4 regions of the Rhizobium tropici CIAT 899 genome follow, and region 3 is predicted to be linked to each of the others. Evidence: predicted binding sites of a transcription regulator. Region 3 holds the regulator's gene; each other region holds the start of a gene.
The links. Region 3 encodes PhoB, which activates phosphate uptake and scavenging genes when phosphate is short. Its sites were predicted from a motif close to TGTCATNNANCTGTCAT; they were not measured.
Positions count from the first base shown of each region.

Region 1: a site for PhoB is predicted at 2,159-2,175, ahead of RTCIAT899_RS01015 (DUF1045 domain-containing protein). Genes of this name have one in related genera too.
Region 2: a site for PhoB is predicted at 1,935-1,951, ahead of RTCIAT899_RS08775 (esterase-like activity of phytase family protein). Genes of this name have one in related genera too.
Region 4: a site for PhoB is predicted at 1,956-1,972, ahead of RTCIAT899_RS06275 (alpha-D-ribose 1-methylphosphonate 5-triphosphate diphosphatase). Genes of this name have one in related genera too.

Region 1 covers NC_020059.1:214,377-218,025, forward strand. The annotation lists gene phnN (phosphonate metabolism protein/1,5-bisphosphokinase (PRPP-forming) PhnN) at 1-173, opposite strand, end outside; gene RTCIAT899_RS01010 (alpha-D-ribose 1-methylphosphonate 5-triphosphate diphosphatase) at 170-1,309, opposite strand; gene RTCIAT899_RS01015 (DUF1045 domain-containing protein) at 1,325-2,011, opposite strand; gene phnE (phosphonate ABC transporter, permease protein PhnE) at 2,200-3,546, opposite strand; gene phnE (phosphonate ABC transporter, permease protein PhnE) at 3,555-3,649, opposite strand, start outside.
Region 2 covers NC_020059.1:1,787,660-1,791,308, forward strand. The annotation lists gene glmS (glutamine--fructose-6-phosphate transaminase (isomerizing)) at 1-1,010, shown strand, start outside; gene RTCIAT899_RS08770 (DUF502 domain-containing protein) at 1,186-1,884, shown strand; gene RTCIAT899_RS08775 (esterase-like activity of phytase family protein) at 2,123-3,610, shown strand.
Region 3 covers NC_020059.1:580,438-584,086, forward strand. The annotation lists gene pstA (phosphate ABC transporter permease PstA) at 1-266, shown strand, start outside; gene pstB (phosphate ABC transporter ATP-binding protein PstB) at 282-1,097, shown strand; gene phoU (phosphate signaling complex protein PhoU) at 1,149-1,862, shown strand; gene phoB (phosphate regulon transcriptional regulator PhoB) at 1,894-2,577, shown strand; gene RTCIAT899_RS02860 (GcrA family cell cycle regulator) at 2,667-3,203, opposite strand; gene RTCIAT899_RS02865 (aspartate aminotransferase family protein) at 3,628-3,649, shown strand, end outside.
Region 4 covers NC_020059.1:1,290,309-1,293,957, forward strand. The annotation lists gene RTCIAT899_RS06265 (molybdopterin-containing oxidoreductase family protein) at 1-1,336, shown strand, start outside; gene RTCIAT899_RS06270 (NUDIX domain-containing protein) at 1,333-1,926, shown strand; gene RTCIAT899_RS06275 (alpha-D-ribose 1-methylphosphonate 5-triphosphate diphosphatase) at 2,058-3,227, shown strand; gene purN (phosphoribosylglycinamide formyltransferase) at 3,283-3,649, opposite strand, start outside.

The DNA of each region.
Region 1 (3,649 bases), 370 kb from region 3:
GTGATGACGCGGCGAACGAAGTGGACATCCGGCCGGCCGGCAAAATGCTGGGCGGCCAGATTCATCAGCGTATCCTTGCCGGCACCGCTCGGGCCGACGACGACGGCGAGCGTGCCCGCTGTCGCATCCGTCAGGCCGAGATTAGCCGGCTCGAGATTGGCGCTTGCGCTCATGCCACCCGGCGTCCTTCCCGCCAGACGGAGCGCGTAACCGGAACGCCATGATCGCGGCGGACGCGCACGAGATCGGCGCGCAGGCCCTCTGCAATGCGGCCGCGGTCGTTGAGGCTGACCGTCCGTGCCGGGGTCGCCGTCACCATGGCGATCGCCTGCGGCAGCGAAATGCCCTCGACCTCGTCCGCGAGGATGAAGGGCGCATGCAGCAGGCTGAGCGGCACGTAGTCGGAGGAAAGCACGTCGAGCACACCAAGCTCGGCCAGATCGCGGGCGGCGATATTGCCCGAATGCGACTTGCCGCGCACGATGTTCGGCGCGCCCATCAGCACGCTCATGCCGGCGCCGTGCGAAGCCTTGGCGGCATCGATGCTGGTCGGGAATTCCGCGAGGCGAACGCCGTAATTGATGGCTTCATCGACATGGGCGAGCGTCGCATCATCATGACTGGCAACCGTGATGCCGCGTTCGGCGCAGACCTTGGAGATCGCGTCACGATGCGGCGTGGCATATTTGGCCGATTCTTCCTGGCGCTTGGCAACGAACTTGGCAAAGGCTTCGTCGCTGAGCCCGCGCTTCTTCTGATAGTAGAAGATGTACTGATCCATGGTCTGGAACTGGCGCTGGCCCGGCGCATGGTCCATCAGCGAAACCAGACGCACGTAAGGGTCCTTCTCGAAGTCCTGGAAGTGGTCGAGCACGTTGTCGGAGGAAACTTCGCAGCGCAGGTGGATCAGGTGATCGGCGCGCAGGCGGTCTTCGCGCTGGGCCGCCTGGATCGCGTCGGCCATGTCGCGCATCTCGCCCTTTTCGAAACCGCCATCCTCGTCCGAGCCCATGCGCAGGCAGTCGAACACGGTCGTGATGCCCGAGGTGACGATCTGGGCATCATGGGCCTGGATCGCGGCCGTCTTGTTCCAACGAACGCCCGGACGCGGGGAATAATGCGCTTCCAGATGGTCGGTATGCAGCTCGACCAGACCGGGGATCAGATAATCGCCCTCGAAATCCTCGCCGATATCGGACTTACCCTCGGAAATCGCGGCAATGCGACCGTCGCGGATCAGCACCGAACCCTCGACGATCCTGTCTTCAAGGACGATGCGGGCGTTGGAAAGGACGGTTTCTTTGCTCATGTCGGATCTTTCATGTTAGGCGTCGGCAAGCGGCAGCCAGGAACGGACGGTAAAAGGAGCGCCGCGCTCTTCTTCGACGAAGATGGCGAGGCCGGAAATATCGAGCGGCTTGCCGGTATGTTCGGCGAAACGTTCGCGCAGGACCTCATGCATCTCGGCCTGTCGTTCGGCCGGAACGCGCCCTGTCAGCGTCATATGAAAACGGAACTCGTCATTGACGTAAGGATAGCCCCAGCGCAGCAGATTCGCGCGCTCTGGTTCTGTGAGACCCTCCGGCTTGCGCCGGGCGATATCATGATCCGAAAGCGGTGCGCGGAACGGCTCGAAGGTTTTCACCACGCGTGAGGCGAAATCCTGCAGCGGCTGGTAAAGCGAGCCCGGCACGAGCGCGAAGAAATGGCCGAGCTGGCCGAGCACGAGTTCGGGAATGGTGAAAGCCTTGGTCCGCGAGGCGAATTCGGCGGCGACCTCGAGGAGATCGCGCTCGGTCACCGAAGCGGCCAGCTCGAACGGCGCCTTCAGCGTGGCATGAAAGCCATAGCGGCGCGGATCGGCCGTCAGCTCGGCATGGCCTTCCGGCAGCGGACCCATGGCCTTGTCGGAAAAAATCTCACCGGAAAACGCATCGCGGCCAAGCCAGCGAGCGGCAAGCGATGTCAATGGATCGTCTTTGGGCGGCGTGAAATAGAGAGCATAGCGCAAGGCTGCATTCCTTGGAAAAATCGGCTGCGCGGGACACTGTTGGGTGATTTGCTTCAAACCGCAAGAGCAGCAAGGCAGCAACGGTTCGAATCCGGCTAAAGCCGGCCTGACCGCTACGGTCCTGCCGGCCTGCGCTACCGGATTCCCGTGACAGAATGATGATGGAAAATGATTTTTTCCCGATCTTTTTATTTCGCTCGCGTGCCCATCAGCCGCGAGCGCAAGGCGTTGGATGCAGCGTCGAAAAGGAAGACGACAATTAGGATCAGCAGCACCATGTAGGCGACGTTTTCCCAGTTGGAATTGGTGCGCATCGCTTCCCAAAGCTTGAGGCCGATGCCGCCCGCACCGACGGCGCCGATGATGGTCGCGCCGCGCACGTTGGATTCCCATTGGTAGAGCGTCTGGCTGACGATGACCGGAACGATCTGCGGCACGATGCCGTAGCGATGTACGAGAATGGTCGGCGAACCGGTGGACTTGACGCCTTCGCGCGGCTTGTTGTCGATATTCTCGAGGCCTTCGGAATAAAGCTTGCCGAGCGTACCCGTCTCCGTGAGGAAGATCGCGCCGCTGCCGGCAAGCGGGCCGGGACCGAAGGCGCGGGTCAGGAACAGTGCCCAGATCAGCATGTCGACCGAACGCAGGAAGTCGAAGAGGCGTTTGAGGATCTGGTTGAGCAACCGGTTCGGCGTGATGTTTCGGGCGGCCAGAAAGGCGAGCGGAAAGGCCGCGAGCGAACCGAGCAGTGTGCCGAGGAAGGCCATGACGATGGTCTGGAACAGCTTGGTCCAGACATCGCCATGCTGCCACGCGCCATTGTTCCAGACATTGTCGAATGCCAGTGAGAGATTGGATTGCGTGGGGTCCAGCCGCGGCCCGGAAACGATCAGGCCGATGACTTCACTCGCCGGCTTGTCGAAGAAGGGCGAATGCGTATCGAAGACGAAGTTGGCCCAGCCGAGAAAGCGCTTGCGGATCTTCACGCGGTCGGTGGAAATGCTGGCATCGCCCGCGAAGCCGAGATTGACGAGAATATTGTCGTCATAGACGGTCATCCAGCTGGGAACGGGCGCGGAGCCGACGATTTTCGGCACATCGCCGGCAATATCGATTGGAATCGTAATGCCGTGCGCGGTCACGATGGCCTGCGTCTTGGTGACGGTTACCGTGCGGCTCGTGCCGCTGACGGAAACGGTCATGCTGCCATCAGGATTGGTCTTCACCCAGTCGGGATGCGGATTGTCGCCCAAAGGCGAAAAACGCGGATATTTGATGGTGATCTTGTCACCGGAGATGCGGAACTCCGGCTGCACGTCATAGCTCACCCATTCGCTGAGATAGATGCCGACGCGTTCCCAGCGTGCTTCGGAAATGACTTTCGGCAGATCGAAGAACCAGACTGCATAGATGCCGTAGAGGACAATGCCGATGAACATCGTCAGCGCACCGAAGCGCTGGCGGAAGGACCGGTGAAGAACCTCCGGGTAACGTGCTTCGATTTCCTGCATGCGGCTGGCGTCGATGATGGACATGGTCAACCTCAATGCTGCAAAAGGAAGGCATGTTCGCCGACCAGACGGCGGCGGAGCCATGCGGAAAACTGATCGACGGCGATGATCGTCAGGAAGAGAAGCA
Region 2 (3,649 bases), 1.2 Mb from region 3:
TCGCCAGCTATCGCGTGCGTCCGGATGTCTCGGCCATCGATTTCGGCGGGGTTTCCGGCCTTGCGATATCAGCCTGCGGCACCGCCTATCTCGCCGGCCTCGTGGGTAAATATTGGTTCGAGCGCTATGCGCGCCTGCCGGTCGAAATCGATGTTGCCTCCGAGTTCCGCTATCGCGAAATGCCGTTGTCGCCGTCGCAGGCGGCCCTGTTTATCTCGCAGTCCGGCGAGACCGCCGACACACTGGCGTCACTGCGCTATTGCCGTGATAACGGCCTGAAAATCGGTGCTGTCGTCAATGTGAGGGAATCGACCATCGCGCGCGAGTCCGACGCGGTGTTTCCGATCCTGGCCGGCCCGGAAATCGGTGTCGCTTCGACGAAGGCTTTCACCTGCCAGCTTGCCGTTCTTGCCTCGCTGGCGATTGGAGCCGGCGTCGCTCGGGGTACCATTAGCGCCGAAGATGAACAGGAAATGGTGCGCCATCTCGTCGAGATGCCGCGTATCATGGCGAATGTTCTGAATATCATCCAGCCGCAGATGGAAAGCCTGTCGCGCGAGATCTCGAAGTTCAAGGATGTGCTCTATCTCGGCCGTGGCACCAGCTTCCCGCTCGCCATGGAAGGTGCGCTGAAGCTCAAGGAGATTTCCTACATCCACGCAGAGGGCTATGCGGCCGGCGAATTGAAGCATGGGCCGATTGCGCTGATCGACGAGAACATGCCCGTTATCGTCATCGCTCCGCATGACCGCTTCTTCGATAAGACCGTTTCCAACATGCAGGAAGTTGCGGCTCGTGGCGGTCGAATCATCTTCATCACGGATGAAATTGGCGCTGCCGCATCGACATTGCCGACCATGGCGACGATCACCTTGCCCGTCGTCGACGAGATCATAGCCCCGATCATCTTTTCGCTGCCGATTCAATTGCTTGCCTATCATACGGCCGTGTTCATGGGCACGGATGTCGATCAGCCGCGCAATCTCGCCAAATCGGTCACCGTGGAATAGGATTCCTTCCGCCGCGCATTTGCCGTCACGTCCTCGTGAGCCGATCGCTTGTTCGGCTCACAGATGTGGCTAGCGGGTTGTATGCCGCGCCAATTTCTGGCACGATTCGCCCACGGAGATGGGGGGAGGGTTTGCCGGGAAGCGGTAGCGACGGGACGGAGTTTTCGAGCGGCGAATGACTGAAAAACTCATCAAAATGTCCGTGACGACGCGGATCAGAAACAATTTCCTGGCCGGCCTGATTATCTGTGCCCCGATCGCCATTACACTATGGCTGACCTGGTCCGTCGTCCATTGGGCCGATAGCTGGGTTCGCCCCTACATTCCCGCGCGCTACGATCCCGAGAGCTATCTGAACTTCGCTGTACCTGGTACCGGCCTGGTAATTGCGATGATCTTTATCACGATCGTCGGATTTCTGGCCAAGAACCTGATCGGTCAGAGCATCGTCCGCTTCGGCGAGTCGATCGTCAATCGCGTGCCGCTGGTGCGCACGATCTACAAGAGCGTCAAGCAGATCTTCGAAACGGTGCTGAAAGAGCAGGGCACCTCGTTCAAGAAGGTTGGGCTGATCGAATATCCAAGCCCGGGCCTCTGGTCCATGGTCTTCATATCGACGGATGCCAAAGGCGAGATCGCTTCGAAATTCAATGCCATGGGTCAGGACATGGTGGCAGTCTTCCTGCCGCCGACGCCGGTGCCGACGGCCGGCTTCCTTGTCTTCGTTCCGCGCGAAAAGATCACGGTGCTCGATATGAGCCCGGAGGATGGCGCCAAGCTGCTGATCTCGGGCGGCCTTGTGTCGCCGGAATACAAGGAACTGGTCGCAGCCAAGAAACTGCAGCAGCCGATTCCGATGAATTCTTTGACCTAAATTGCTCATCTTCCAATGGTTGGATCAATAGATTCGCGTTCTGCGCGAACTGTCATGCCTTTATCATATTGACACCTTAGATCGTCAGTCGGGGCAGACAATCGCATGTATCTCAACATCGAATGTTCGGGGCATGGGCACCGAGCTGCGGATCTTCAACGCGGTCCGCAAACAGGCGGGAGATGGATGTCGTTGCCTCCACAAAAGTTTTTATCAGGAGGATATTGTCTTGAGATATATGCGTTCGAAGAGCTTGCCGCTGCTGTCGGCGGCGCTTGCGACATTTGTTTTCACGGCTCCAATGCCGGCGCTGGCGGATAATTCCGTGACGATTGAAGGCGTGACGCTCGTCAACAAGGGCCGCGTCGCCGTCGGCCGCATCCCGGCCAATCTGCGCGACAAGTTCGGCGAGACCTTCGGTTCCGGTTCGGGCATGTCGATCGATACCAAGAGCTGGGTTCGCAATGCCGATGGCACCTACAACGGCTCGCTGTGGCTGCTGCCGGACCGCGGCTATAACGTAGCCGGCACCACCGATTACCGCGGGCGTCTCAACACCATCGATATCAAGCTGACGCCGATTGCCCCCGGTGCAGCGCCTCCAGCCGGTAAGGAACAGGCGGGCGTCGAAGCCAAGCTCGCGGATACGCTGCTGTTGAAGGACAACAAGGGCAACGAAACCACTGGCCTTGACCCAGCCACCGGCGTTCGCCAGGCGGAAGGCGGCATGCCGCTTCTGCCGCAGGCACCGAACGGCAAGATCGCGCTCGATAACGAAGCCATTGCCCGGCTGCCCGATGGTTCTATGTTCATCAGCGATGAATACGGTCCCTATATCTACCGCTTCTCGGCGGATGGGCTGATGATCTCGGCCACGGCACCACCGGCCGCGTTTCTGCCGATGCGCCACGGCGCCGTGAATTTTTCCTCGAACAATCCCGGCCCTGGCGAAACCGCGCCAGATCCGAAGGATCCGACCAGCGGGCGCCAAAATAATCAGGGTTTCGAGGGCATGTCCCTGACTCCGGACGGTAAGTTCCTGATCGTCGTGCTCCAGTCCGCGACTCGCCAGGATGGTGGCGATTCCAGCTCCACGCGCCAGAATACCCGCGCGCTTGTCTTTGATGCCGCCGATCCTGCAAATCTGAAGCTGGTGCACGAATATGTCGTGCCTCTGCCGGTCTTTACCAATGACAAGGGCAAGACGGCCGTTGCCGCCCAAAGCGAAATCGTGGCGCTTTCGCCGACAAGCTTCCTGATGCTGGCGCGAGACAGCAACAATGGCTACGGCCAGAAGGGCGACAAGTCGCTCTATCGCAGCGTTGTGGCCGTCGATGTGTCCGCTGCCACCGATATTGCCGGCGGCAAGTTCGACAGCGATACGGCGGTCGCACCGAAGGGCGTTCTTGATCCTTCGGTAAAGCCGGCTGTCCTCAGCCAGTTCATCGACATCAACGATGGCGCCGATCTAGCGCGTTTTGGTCTGCATAATGGCGCACCGAACGACCGCAACAACCTCTCTGAAAAGTGGGAGGCCATGTCGATCGTCAGCATTCAGGATCCGAAGCTGCCCGACGATTACTTCCTGTTCGTCGCCAACGACAACGACTTCATCACCCAGGACGGTTTCCAGGTCGGCGCTGCCTACAAGGATGACAGCGGCGCCGATGTCGATACCATGTTCCAGGTATTCCAGGTTACCATTCCCGGTCTCTCCGCCAAATGATGTTTTGAAACAGGATGGGCGCAGTCGCTGCGCTCATCC
Region 3 (3,649 bases):
CGGGCACGATCCTCGGGCTTGCGCACGCGCTTGGCGAGACTGCGCCGCTGCTTCTGATCGGCATGGTCGCCTTCGTCGCCAACTATCCGGCATCGCCGCTCGATCCTTCGACGGCGCTGCCGGTGCAGATCTACATGTGGGCGAGCGAAGCCGAGCGGGCCTTTGTCGAAAGGACGTCCGGCGCCATCATCGTGCTTCTCTTCTTCCTCGTCGCGATGAACATCGGCGCCATCCTGCTGCGGCGCCGCTTTGAGCGGCGCTGGTAAGGGAGGGCGCACGAAATGAACATGATGACGGAAGCCGCCAGCGAAAAAGCATTGTCCAGGAAGATGACGACGATCCCCTACAAGATGATCGGCCAGGACGTTTCTGTGTTCTACGGCGACAAGCGGGCGCTCTTCGGCGTCAATCTGAAGATCCGCACCAATACGGTCACGGCTTTGATCGGCCCTTCCGGTTGCGGCAAGTCCACCTTCCTGCGCTGCCTCAACCGCATGAACGATACGATCGAGACCTGCCGGGTCACCGGCAAGATCACGCTCGACGATCAGGATGTCTACGACGACAGCATCGACGTGGTGGAACTGCGCGCCCGCGTCGGCATGGTCTTTCAGAAGCCCAACCCATTTCCGAAGTCCATCTATGAGAACGTCGCCTACGGCCCGCGCATCCATGGCCTGCATCGCTCAAAGGCCGATCTCGAGCATATCGTCGAGACCAGCCTGCAGAAGGCCGGTCTCTGGGGCGAGGTCAAGGATCGGCTCCATGATGCCGGCACGAGCCTGTCCGGCGGCCAGCAGCAGCGTCTGTGCATCGCCCGCGCCGTCGCGGTCAGCCCGGAGGTCATCCTGATGGACGAGCCATGCTCGGCGCTTGATCCGATAGCGACCGCCAAGGTCGAGGATCTCATCCACGAGCTTCGGGAAAACTTCACCATCGTCATCGTGACGCATTCCATGCAGCAGGCAGCCCGCGTCTCGCAGCGTACCGCAATGTTCCATCTCGGCCACCTGGTCGAGGAGAACGACACCGATAAGATGTTCACCAATCCCGACGATTTCCGCACGCAGGATTACATCATGGGCCGTTTTGGTTGATGATGGCAGGCGCGCGGCTCATTTCACACAGTTCACCTTGAGGATAGAAAAATGGTCTCCACTCACATTCTCTCTGCCTACGACGAAGACCTGAAGTTCCTGACGCGCCGCATTGCTGAAATGGGCGGCCTGGCAGAGCAGATGGTTAGCGACAGCGTACGCGCCTTGGTCAACAGCGACGCTGCCCTGGCCCAGAAGGTCATCTCCGACGACGTCGTTCTCGACCATGCCGAGCGCGAAGTCGGAGACAAGGCGATCGTCACCATCGCCCGCCGTCAGCCGATGGCGGCGGACCTGCGTGAAATCATGGGCTCGATCCGCATCGCATCCGATCTCGAGCGCGTCGGCGATCTCGGCAAGAACACTGCAAAGCGCGTCATCGCCGTCCAGGGCACCGGTGTCCCGCGCCGCCTCGCCCGCGGCATCGAGCATCTCTCCGAACTGGCGCTGAGCCAGCTCAAGGAAGTTCTGGATGTCTACGCGACCCGCTCGCCGGACAAAGCCGTATCGATCCGCGAACGCGACGAGGAAATCGACGCCATGTACACCTCGCTCTTTCGCGAGATGCTGACCTACATGATGGAAGATCCGCGCAACATCACCACCTGCACGCATCTTCTTTTCTGCGCCAAGAACATCGAGCGCATCGGCGACCATGCCACCAACATCGCCGAGACGATCTATTACATGGCGACGGGCGCGCAGCCGGAAGGCGAGCGCCCGAAGGACGATACCGCCAATACCGTCGGCGCAGTGACGGAATAATCTGGAAGCGAAGAAAGGAGACCATAGGCGCATGGTTCCGAGAGTTGCTGTTGTAGAAGACGAGGAAGCGCTTAGCGTTCTGCTGCGCTACAATCTTGAGGCCGAAGGCTTCGAGGTGGACACGATCCTCAGAGGCGATGAGGCCGAGCTGCGTCTCCAGGAGCGCATCCCCGATCTCCTGATCCTCGACTGGATGCTCCCCGGCGTATCGGGCATCGAGCTCTGCCGCCGGCTGCGTATGCGGCCGGAGACGGAGCGCCTGCCGATCATCATGCTGACGGCCCGCGGCGAGGAAAGCGAGCGCGTGCGCGGGCTTTCGACCGGCGCGGACGATTATGTCGTCAAGCCGTTCTCGACGCCGGAGCTGATGGCTCGCGTCAAGGCGATGCTGCGGCGCGCCCGCCCGGAGGTTCTCTCCACGGTGCTGCGCTGCGGCGATATCGAGCTGGACCGCGAAACTCATCGCGTCCACCGCAAGAGCCGCGAAGTGCGGCTGGGGCCGACGGAATTCCGCCTGCTTGAGTTCCTGATGTCCTCGCCGGGCCGCGTCTTCTCGCGTTCGCAGCTGCTCGACGGCGTATGGGGTCACGATATCTACGTCGACGAACGCACGGTCGACGTCCATGTCGGCCGCCTGCGCAAGGCGCTCAATTTCTCCAATATGCAGGATGTCATCCGCACCGTTCGCGGCGCGGGCTACTCCATGGAAGCCTGAGCGGGGAGACCCGATCAGGCATCAACATAGCGGCGGAAACAGAAAACGGGCCTCAAGGGCCCGTTTCTTTATCTCAGTCATCAAGCCTCTCAGCCACGCGGCTGGGCCGGTCTACGCCGTTCATGCACCGGCTGGTAGGCCAGGCGCTGATGGTAGGTGCAGTAAGGCGATGAATCTGGGCTCTCGTTGCCGCAGAAATGGAAATCGTCCTTCAGCGGATCGCCGACCGGCCACTTGCAGGTGCGCTCCGTCAGTTCCGTCAGGCCGAGGCGGCGGGAGATCGGAACGACGACGTTCGATGCCGGGCGATATTGGATTTCGTTGACGGAATCGATCTCGATCTCTTCCTTCAGCATGGTTGCGCCCTGCTGGCGGGCAACCACCGTGCGGGTAGCAACGCGCGATCCGTAGGTCGCAGCGCGAGGTGCCGCTGCGCTGCGCTTCGGCGTGCGTGCTGCGGTTGCCGTGCCGCCCGCCTTCGCTCGGCCGGGGAGGTTCAGGCGATGCACCTTGCCGATGACGGCGTTACGGCTCACGCCACCGAGCTGCGCAGCAATCTGGCTGGCGCTCAATCCTTCGGACCATAGCTTTTTCAGCTTCTCGACGCGTTCGTCTGTCCAATTCATGCCCTGTCTCCGCTGTCGCGTTTCCGATGGCAGAATCCCTCACCATTGCCTCGCATGGTATCGAGGCGCGAAACGCTCTAAAATTGTGGTGACTAGTTCCGCCGCATGCAGTCTAGCAATTGGTTTTTAACCTAGTGTGAGGCTGACTCCGTGACAAGAGTCGCGGGAATCTTGAGGAATCGATTTCGAGGTTTTCCCCAACTTGCTGTCCGGGCGTGGCATTTCTGCCATAGGCGCCGCCCGGCGCATCTCTTTTGCCGGCAAGTGTTTTCTCGCACCTGCTAAAACGGCAGTTTTGTTGACATCGCGGTGCAAAACATCAATAGTGCCCGAGCCGCCGCAAGGCGGCATTTTTGATTTTTTCGGACCCGTTTCATCAAATGGAAGCGATCGGTCCTTAAAGTTGTGATCAGGAGATAGGGCCATGGCCGAGACCACGCCGCTTT
Region 4 (3,649 bases), 710 kb from region 3:
CGAAGAGCATTTGAAGTCGAAGACTCCGGCATGGGCTGCTGGCATCACTGGCCTTTCGGTTGATGAGATCGAAGCCTTCGCCAAGCTCGTGGGAACGACGAAGAAGACTTACTTCCGCCTCGGCTACGGCTTTACCCGTCAGCGCAATGGCGCGATCGCCATGCACGCGGCAGCCTCGATCGCCACAGTTCTCGGTTCCTGGCAATATGAAGGCGGCGGCGCTTTTCATTCGAACAGCGATATCTTCCGCATGGACGCGAGCGAACTCACCGGCCGCGCCATGAAGGATCAGGATATCCGCATGATCGATCAGTCGCAGATCGGCCGCGCTTTGACCGGCGATGCCGTGGCGCTGCGCCATCGCGGCCCGGTGACTGCGATGCTTATCCAGAACACCAATCCGGTGAATATTGCGCCGGAACAGCGGCTGGTGAAGCGTGGCTTTGCCCGCTCCGATCTCTTCGTCGCCGTGCACGAGCAGTTCATGACCGATACGGCGGACATGGCCGATATCGTCATCCCCGCCACCATGTTCGTCGAGCATGACGACATCTACCGTGCCGGCGGCCAGAACCACATCCTGCTCGGCCCGAAGCTTGTCGAGCCGCCGCCGACCGTTCGCAGCAATCTTTTCGTCATTGAGGAATTGGCGAAGCGCCTCGGTATTGCGGATCGCACCGGCTTCGGCTTCTCCGCCCGCGAGATGATCGACAGGGTTCTGTCCAGAAGCGGCTTGCCGGATTACGATTATTTCCTCGAGCACAAATGGTTCGATCGCCAGCCGGATTTCGAGGCCGCCCATTTCGTCAACGGCTTCGCCCATCCCGACGGCAAGTTCCGCTTCCGCCCCGATTGGACCAACCAGCCGGCGCCGAACCGTCCGCCGGCCTCCGTCGGCCTGCTCGGCCCTCACGTCGAACTGCCAGAGTTTCCGGACCAGGTCGATGTGATCGAGGTGGCCGACCCCGAGCATCCGTTCCGGCTCGCGACCTCGCCCTCGCGCAATTTCCTGAATTCGAGCTTCGCGGAAACGAAGACGTCACGGCAGAAGGAAGGCCGTCCCGAGGTGATGATCAATCCCACCGATGCCGAAGCGCTTGAGATTGCACACGGCGATCTGGTGTGTGTCGGCAATGGTCGCGGCGATATCCGCCTCCACGCTCGCGTGACGACGGAAGTGAAGCCCGGTGTGCTGATCGCCGAGGGGCTCTGGCCGAACAAGGCTCATGTCGACGGCGAGGGCATCAATGTGCTTACCGGCGCCGACCCCGTCGCGCCCTATGGCGGCGCGGCTGTCCACGACAACAAGGTATGGCTTCGCAAGGACGTGGCATGAGTAAATTCGAAAAGGCGAAAGCCGAAATCGTCAGCGAAAAGACGCTGGCGGATCAATGGACTCGGCTGAGCACATTCGAGGTCGACTACACGGATTCGCAGGGCGAAAAGCATCGGCTGAAGCGCGAGGTCTATCATCGCACGCCGGCAGCCTGCATCCTCCTCTATGATCCCAAACGCGAAACCGTGGTGCTCGTTCGGCAATACCGTCTGCCGGCCCGGCTGGTCGGCGAGCCGGTCTGGATGATCGAAGTGCCCGCCGGATTGCTCGACGGCGACCAGCCGGAAGCCGCGATCCGCCGCGAGGCCATGGAGGAGACCGGCTTTCGCGTGCGCGACGTCCGCTTCCTGTTCAAGGCGATGACCTCGCCCGGCTCGTCGACGGAGGTCATTCATTTCTTCGCCGCCGTGATTGACACGTCCGACCGTGTTGCCGATGGCGGCGGGCTTGCGGAAGAGCATGAGGATATAGAGGTGCTGGAAGTTCGCCTGTCCGATGCGATTGTCATGATTGAGAAGGGCGATATCTGTGACGCCAAGACGATCATGCTGCTGCAATGGGCGGTCTTGAATGTCGCCAGCCTGAAATAGGCGGCTGCGTGGGTGGGAGCTTGCTCTCCATTCATCACATTGTCACGAATCGAGCTTACCGGGGCGGGCGGCCGAAGACACTCGAATGTTTCCGCCCTTCCTTCGCTTATGGATGTTTCAGGAGAAAGCCGATGTGGCTCAGCAATTTCACGCTCGTTCTTCCTCATGAAGTCGTCGAGAAGGGCGCAGTGCGCATCGAGGACGGCGTGATTGCTGAAATCCGCTCGGAGCCGGTGGAGCAGCCGACTTTTGACGGCGATGGCCGCTTGCTGATGCCGGGCTTCGTCGACCTGCATTGTGACATGGTGGAGCGCGAGATCGCGCCGCGGCCGAATGCGATGATGCCGATCGATTTCGGCATTCATGAACTAGACAAGAAGCTGGCGGCGGCCGGCGTCACCACGGCCTTTGCGGCGCTCTCCTTTGCGACCGAAAGCGTCTACGGCCACGTCCGTTCGCTCGAAACCACCTCGGCTGTCATTCGCGGCATCGGCAGCCTGCGTGATGAGCTCCTGATCGACCACCGCGTCCATGCACGCTACGAAATCACCAATCTCGGCGCGGCGCCGACCCTGGAGCGGCTGCTGGAGGAGGGCTCCGTCGATATGATTTCGCTCACCGACCACACGCCGGGGCAGGGGCAGTATAACGACATTGAAAGCTATATCCGCAGCATGTCCGAGCGCCGGTCCATGTCGCGCGAGGCTGCCGAGGAGGTCGTAGCAAAGCGCATCGCACAGCGCGAGGACCCTGAGATCGAGCGCAAGCTGCATGACGTGGTTGAACTTGCGCTGAAGCACAAGCTGTCGCTCGCCTCGCATGATGACGACAGCCGGGAGAAGGTGGCTGCCATGCACGATCTCGGCGTAACGATCAGCGAATTTCCGGTGACGGGACCTGCCGCCGAGGAAGCCTGCCGTCGCGGTCTCTGGACCCTCATGGGAGCGCCGAACGCGCTGCGCGGCCAGTCCATGTCCGGCAACCTCAGCGCCCTGGATGCGGCGCGCTCCGGCCTGCTCGGCATCATCGCCGCCGATTATCACCCGGCCGCCTTCGTGCCGGCGATTTTCAAGATCGCCGATGTTGTTGCCGGCGGTCTGCCGGCGGCTGTTGCGACGGCAACCGCCAACGCCGCCCGTTCGGCCGGACTGATGGATCGCGGTGAGATTGCTGTCGGTCAGCTTGCCGATCTGGTCGCCGTCGAGCCCGGCTCGGTTCACCGTATCCGCGCCACCTTCCGCGGCGGCCGCATCGTCTATAGCGACGGCACGCTGCATCCGCTGATGGCAATTGCGGCTTGAGGAAGGCGGTTGAGAGCGGCGGATGAGGGGGCTGTTCGACGCCAGAGCTCCGTAATTACTCCGCGTCCCCAAGCAGCGACAAAATCTGCCGTCCATCGACAGCAGGTGTTTTGCCGAGGCTCACGGCCTTGCCGCCTTCCATCCTGACCTTGCCTTCCGCCAGGAGCCGCAGCGATTGCGGATAAATCTGATGCTCGACTGTAAGTACGCGGGCGGCTAGGCTGTCGGCGGTGTCGTCGGTCAAGACAGGCACGGCAGCCTGGCCGACGACAGGACCTTCGTCCATGCCCTCGGTGACGAAATGCACGGTGCAGCCGGCGATGCGCATGCCGGCGTCGATCGCGCGCTGATGCGTGTGCAGGCCGGGGAAAAGCGGCAGCAGCGACGGATGGATATTGATGATCCGGCCCTCATAGGCCTGG